2 linked regions of the Marinagarivorans cellulosilyticus genome follow. The protein of the gene in region 1 interacts with the protein of each later gene in a pairwise test. Links are inferred from orthologs where the notes say so. Each region holds a gene or a part of one and is shown in the gene's direction. Other genes may lie near its edges.

Evidence for each region.
Region 2: the proteins of MARGE09_RS01350 (region 1) and mrdA interact in binary tests that used the Escherichia coli proteins (3 or more experiments, as listed by UniProt). The link is inferred for Marinagarivorans cellulosilyticus from one-to-one orthologs.

Annotation. Positions count from the first base shown.
Region 1 is NZ_AP023086.1:376,121-379,492, reverse strand. What follows is about bases 150-3,192. They hold MARGE09_RS01350 (penicillin-binding protein 1A), read left to right. Parts: upstream 150-479; coding sequence 480-2,906; downstream 2,907-3,192. Other genes in these bases: htpX (protease HtpX), read right to left, coding at 2,903-3,192; MARGE09_RS01355 (pilus assembly protein PilM), read right to left, coding at 150-308. Outside these bases: more of MARGE09_RS01355, read right to left, coding at 1-149; more of htpX, read right to left, coding at 3,193-3,372. UniProt on the Escherichia coli protein: Cell wall formation. Synthesis of cross-linked peptidoglycan from the lipid intermediates.
Region 2 is NZ_AP023086.1:3,620,697-3,623,986, forward strand. Bases 129-3,089 are described here. They hold mrdA (penicillin-binding protein 2), read left to right. Parts: upstream 129-635; coding sequence 636-2,543; downstream 2,544-3,089. Other genes in these bases: rlmH (23S rRNA (pseudouridine(1915)-N(3))-methyltransferase RlmH), read left to right, coding at 129-585; rodA (rod shape-determining protein RodA), read left to right, coding at 2,540-3,089. In the rest of the region: rsfS (ribosome silencing factor), read left to right, coding at 1-87; more of rlmH, read left to right, coding at 118-128; more of rodA, read left to right, coding at 3,090-3,290. UniProt on the Escherichia coli protein: Catalyzes cross-linking of the peptidoglycan cell wall. Responsible for the determination of the rod shape of the cell. Is probably required for lateral peptidoglycan synthesis and maintenance of the correct diameter during lateral and centripetal growth.

The DNA of each region.
Region 1 (3,372 bases):
TCGTCAGTTAAACCAGCCGGCATTTCGATGGTTTTTGTGATAACAGCCGAACCGGGCACTGCCAGTGCGACATCACGCACTTTGGTACGCGCTTGCTGAATCGTTGCTTTCACAACCTGCGCGACAGCATCGACATCACTGATATTTTTTTCAACGACAACCCCCGGAGGCAGCGGCCTCACAGAGTAGTTCTCCACACGATAGCTATCGCCATGCTTGGTGAGCTCTATCATTTTTACTGTCGTCGAGCTGATATCCAAACCGAGCAACGGCTTGCTTTTTTTGCTTAGAAAGCTGAGAACACTCATTTTAATATTCTTATCCGCTATTGAGCTGCTGTTAATGTTATAGCACTTGAGTTCGCACCTGCAACAGTACTCGACCTATGCAGAGATGTAAAAGGCTATATACTGTGAAGCCTTCGTACATCATAGCTAACCCTACAACGACATTTGCTGTCGTTTATATCCGCAAAGACAATGCTTAAATCATTATTACGTATTATTATTTGGCTCGCATTGACCTTGGTCGGCGGCACCACCTTAAGCTTAGCAGGGATGTTCCTATATCTCAGCCCAGCATTACCTTCTGTCGAAAGTCTTCGGGAGGTCAAACTCCAAACCCCGCTAAGGGTTTACTCAGCCGATAACAAACTAATTGGTGAATTCGGCGAGCAACGCAGAACTCCCATTCGCTACCAAGATATTCCCGAACGCTATATCGATGCCCTGCTTGCAGCAGAGGATGAAGAATTCTACTCCCATAACGGCGTATCAATAAAAGGGCTTATGAGAGCCGTTTCACATTTATTGATCACCGGTGAAAAAAAATCCGGAGGATCGACCATTACCATGCAGGTTACCCGCCACTTTTTTCTCAATAAAAAGAAGCACTTCAAAAGAAAGTTCAACGAAATTTTGTTAGCCCTGCGCATTGAAGAAGAACTAAGCAAGCCCGAAATTCTCGAACTTTACGTAAATGTAATGTTTATGGGCAGTCGAGCCTACGGCATCCAAGCCGCGGCAGAAACGTATTACGGAAAAGATATAGCCGATTTAAGCACCGCACAACTTGCAACATTGGCAGGGCTTTACAAAGCGCCTTCGATTTGGAATCCACTGAGTAACCCAGAGCGCGCCAAAGAGCGACGCGATTGGATTCTTCATCGCATGGCCGAGATAGGAAAAATTGACAACGACACGTTAAATCAAGCCTTAAGCGAACCTGTCACCGCACAATACCATCGCCACCAGCTGGATTTTAACGCCCCCTACGTAGCTGAGGTCGCCCGCCAACAGGCTATTAACTTGCTGGGGCCGAAGGCTTACACTGACGGCTATAGCGTCTACACATCGATCAATAGTGAGCGACAAGCCAGCGCGCAGAGCGCAATTCGCGCAGGCCTAAGCGCTTACGATAGACGCCACGGTTATCGCGGACCAGAGCGACGAACAGAAGCCACTGACCTCGAGCAACAATTAGAAGCCCTTGAGCAACGCCCTCTCGTTTACGACTTAACACCAGCCCTCGTATCCAAAGTCAACGACGACGCCATTGAGGTTTATTTTTCTCGCAACGAAACAGCAACGCTATCTTGGGCCAACCTTGCAGACGGGTTACGGCTGTACAAAAGTGAGAACATCACCACTCCAGCCCCAGAAACACCGCACGCCCTGTTTAAAGCTGGCGACATTATTCGCCTTCAAGCAACCACTAACGGCTGGACACTAACCCAAATTCCCGAAGCACAAGCAGGGCTCGTCTCAATTGATTCGTTTTCGGGTGAAGTGGTGGCGTTAGTCGGCGGTTACCATTTTGGGCTAAGTAGCTTTAACCGCGTTATTCAAGCAGAAAGACAACCAGGCTCAAACTTCAAACCGTTTTTATACACTGCCGCCTTAGAAAACGGCTTTACTCCAGCGACTCTTATCAATGATGCACCGGTGGTTTTTGACGATAACGAACTAGAAAGCACATGGAGGCCAGAGAACTCTAGTGGAAAGTTCTACGGCCCAACTCGCTTGCGCAAAGCACTTTATTTATCACGCAACTTGGTTTCCATTCGCGTATTGCGCAACGTGGGAATCAATAAGGCCATAAAAGATATCGCACGATTTGGTATCGACCCCGAAAAACTCCCCAGGGACCTCTCTCTAGCGCTGGGCAGTTATGCGATTACACCGTATGACATCGCAGCCGGCTATGCCACATTTGCCAATGGCGGTTACAAAGTCTCACCATTCATAATTGATAGCATCGTCAATGATACCGGCGAAGCCATCTTCCGTAGCGCGCGCTCAAATGTTTGCTTAACGCAACCCTGTATGAATAACGCGCCTTTCCAATTTGATAGAGACGCTTTCAGTTTAACTACGCGCACCCAAAAAATAACCCGAGCAACACCCGAATTAACCGAAGCACCTCGCGTGATCAGCGAAGAAGTCGCCTACCTCATGGATTCTATGCTGCGCGACGTCGTGCGCCGCGGCACCGCGACCAAAGCCAAAGTACTCAACCGCGAAGATCTGGCGGGCAAAACGGGCACCACTAACGGTCCGACTGATGCATGGTTTTCAGGCTATGCCGGTGGGCTTGTCACCACAGCCTGGGTGGGCTTTGACGATAACCGCAATTTAGGGGTGAGAGAGTTTGGCGGTTCAGCGGCGCTACCGATATGGATAGATTTCATGCAGGACGCCCTTGAAGAGCGTCCGATATACCGTCTGCCACAACCGGCTGGCATCGTTTCTGTGCGCATCAACCCTGAAACAGGTGAGCGCGCACGCATCGACGACCCAGATGCCATATTTGAGGTCTTCAGGGCCGAAAACGCCCCGCACCCAAAGCAAGAACAACAACAGAATATCCCCAGCGATGCCATTCGGTATCACGAGGAGGTGTTTTAAGCTCCCGCCCTGAGGGCAGCTATTCGATCAGCTAACGGCGGGTGCGTAGCCAAAGCACTGCCAAAGCGTTTAGAAAAACCACTCGTGATCCCAAAAGCGCTTAGGCTATCTGGCATGGTGCTCTTAGCTTGGGTTTCCTGCTGCAAGCGTTGCAGTGCCGCAACCATTGCACCAGAACCCGCCAACTGCGCACCGGCAATATCGGCCCGAAACTCACGCCGGCGAGAAAACCAAGCCACGATCATGCTCGCCAATATCCCCAGTACCATCTCGGCAACGAACGTTGCGATATAAAACCCAATACCGTGACCGTTGTTATCTCTGCTAATGGCGCGATCTACAACATGACCAATAATACGCGCAAAGAACATGACAAATGTATTCACCACACCTTGAATCAGCGCTAGCGTGACCATATCGCCATTCGCAACATGACCAATCTCGTGCCCCATCACCGCTTGCACCT
Region 2 (3,290 bases), 3.2 Mb from region 1 along the record:
GTGATGTTGCCAAATGCGCGCGATTTTTATGAGCTTGAAAAGTTGTGGTCTAAAGTGCCTGCAAACCAAATTCCCGAGCGTGATTAGTACGCGATCAACGGTTGGTAAAAAGCCACAATGAAAGTACAGTTAATTGCCGTAGGCACCAAAATGCCTGATTGGGTTCAAAAGGGGTATTCGGAATACGGTAAGCGCCTGCCTAAGGAATTATCGCCAACCTTAATTGAATTAAACCCTGGACATAGAGCTAAAAACGCCTCTATACAGGCAGCGATTGCGAGTGAGGGGCAAGCCATACTGCAAGCAATTCCTGCTACCGATTGGGTTGTTGCTTTGGATGTGCAAGGCAAGCCGTGGAGTACCGAAGCGCTAGCAGGTCATTTAGAAAATTGGCGAATGGACGGGCGGAATATTAGTTTTGTGATTGGCGGCCCCGATGGTTTAGCTGATGACATTCTTGAGCGTGCAAATGCTAAGTGGTCGCTGTCTAATTTAACACTGCCGCACCCGTTGGTTCGGGTGGTTTTTATTGAGCAATTATATCGGGCTTGGACGGTATTGAATGGACACCCTTACCATAAATAAATGAGCGTTCTATTGTTTATCGAGCAAAAACTTAGCGCAGGATGGGCCGCATGCCAACACTAGGCAGTGATAACGATTTGCGCATGGCCAACCAAGGCCATGAGCGACGCGTAATTCAGCGCCGCATAGGTGTGGCGCTATTGGGTATGTTGGTCATGCTGGGCATTCTGTTGTTCCGCTTTTACAGTTTGCAAGTGACCCAGCACGAGGATTTTGTCACCCGCTCAGATCGTAATCGCATACAGGTTCAGCCGGTAGCGCCCACACGCGGGCTTATTTATGACAGAAATGGCATCTTGCTGGCCGACAACCGCCCGAGTTACCGTTTAAGCGTTATTGTTGAACGCGTTGATAATTTAGATGCGCTTTTTTCTACCTTGGGTGATTTGGTTGAACTAAGCCAGTCAGATATCGACCGCTTTAAAAAAACTAAACGCCGTGCCCGCTCTCCGTATCAACCAATTCCTTTAAAACTTGATTTAAGCGAAGACGAAATTGCCAAAATCAGTGTTAATGAATATCGCTTAGAGGGTGTAGAGGTAGAGGCTGAGCTTGTTCGTTATTACCCTCACGGTGAATTGTTAGCGCATACGATTGGCTATGTTGGACGTATTAATGAGCGCGAATTAGGCTCGTTTGATGAGGAAGCCCGCAAAGACTACAGCGCGACTTATAGCATTGGAAAAATCGGTATCGAGAAAAAATATGAGCGCGAGCTGCTCGGCAAGGTTGGTAGCCAATTTATGGAAACCAATGCCCATGGCCGATCGCTGCGTGTACTGCAGCGGCAGGATCCTACGCCGGGCAAAGATATTCATCTGTACTTAGACTTACATCTGCAAAAAGCCGCTTTTGACGCCCTTGAGGGATGGCGTGGCGCTGTTGTGGCTATCGATGTCAGAACTGGCGGCGTTGTTGCGATGGTCAGTACGCCGAGCTTTAACCCGAATCTTTTTGTTACCGGTATTGGCTATCAAGATTACAACGCATTAAATCGCTCGAAAGACCTGCCACTTTATAATCGCACGATTCAGGCGCAGTACCCTCCGGGTTCCACGTTAAAACCCATATTGGGCTTGGGTGGGCTTGAAAGTGGTTTAATTAGTCCGCAAACCCGTATTCACGACCCAGGTTTTTACCAGCTATCAGAAGGTGAGCGTTTGTATCGCGATTGGAAAAAATGGGGCCACGGAAACAATGTCGATTTAAACAAAGCGATTACAGAATCGTGCGATACGTTTTTTTACGAGCTGGCTGTGCGCTTAGGGATTGATCGCATGCACCCGATTGGCGCTCATTTTGGATTAGGCGCTAAAACGGGCATTGATATTCCTAATGAGCGCAGCGGTTTATGGCCTTCACGCGAATGGAAAAAACGCTATCGGCGACTGCCGTGGTATCCAGGGGACAGCCTAAATGTCAGTATTGGTCAAGGCGATGTGTTAGCGACACCACTTCAGCTGGCGGTAATGACCGCTACTTTTGCCAATCAGGGGATACGCTATGAGCCGCACCTAGTGAGCAAACTTGGCGAACAATTAATTAAAGTGACTCCCGCTGATGCGGTACAAGCCAAAGCAGAAAACTGGGATTATGTGAACAGCGCAATGGAGTCGGTTGTGCACGGTCATCGTGGTACAGCCAAAGGGATTAGTAAAGGCTTGGAGTACCGGATTGCGGGTAAAACAGGCACAGCGCAGGTGATTGGTATTGCCCAAGATGAAGAATATGACCGCGATAAAATCGATAAGCGCAATTGGGACCATGCTTTATTTGTGTCTTTTGCTCCAGCACATGCTCCTGAAATTGCACTAGCAGTTGTGATTGAAAATGGCGAGCACGGCTCTAGTGCGGCGGCGCCGATTGCACGTAAAGTATTTGATAACTGGTTCAAAATAGAAACGGCCCGCAAAGCTCAGCAAATGAATAATATTATCGCTACGGAAGTGACACCATGAAAATGCACGGCGGTAGGGACTTTGTTCGGCATATGCCTGGCTCTACGGCGGCCTTTAAAAAAGGTGAAGCATTATGGCGAATAATTCATATTGATCCATGGCTATTGCTATTGCTCATGATATTAACGGGTGCTGGGCTGACAATTTTATACAGTGCAAGCGGCACTAGCGATTTTATGATTCGCCGGCAAGTTATTTTTTTCTCTATAGCGTATATCGGGATGATAGGCGTGGCCCAAATCCCGGTCGGTTTTTTAGAGCGAGGGGGCAAATGGTTGTATTTAGTAGGCATTGTCTTGCTGGTATTGGTGTTGTTGATGGGCGTCGGGGCGAAAGGTGCGCAGCGTTGGCTAAGTTTAGGCTTTATTCGATTTCAGCCTTCCGAAATTCTTAAATTGGCAATGCCTCTATGCATTGCAGCTTACTTGGGCCGGCGCGCGATGCCTCCGAAGTTTAAGCATATTATTGGTTGCTTGCTGCTTGTGTTATTACCAGCACTACTAATTATCAAGCAGCCAGACTTAGGGACTTCGATATTAGTTGTAGCCTCTGGCTTACTGGCTTTATTTTTAGCCGGTTTACAATGGCGCTATATATTAGGCAGTATCTTGTTGGTTGGCGCGGCAAGCTTGCCGATGTGGCACTTTGTGATGCACGATTACCAAAAGCAGCGGGTGCTGACTTTACTAGACCCAGAGGCCGATCGGTTAGGGTCTGGTTGGAATATTATCCAATCGAAAACTGCAA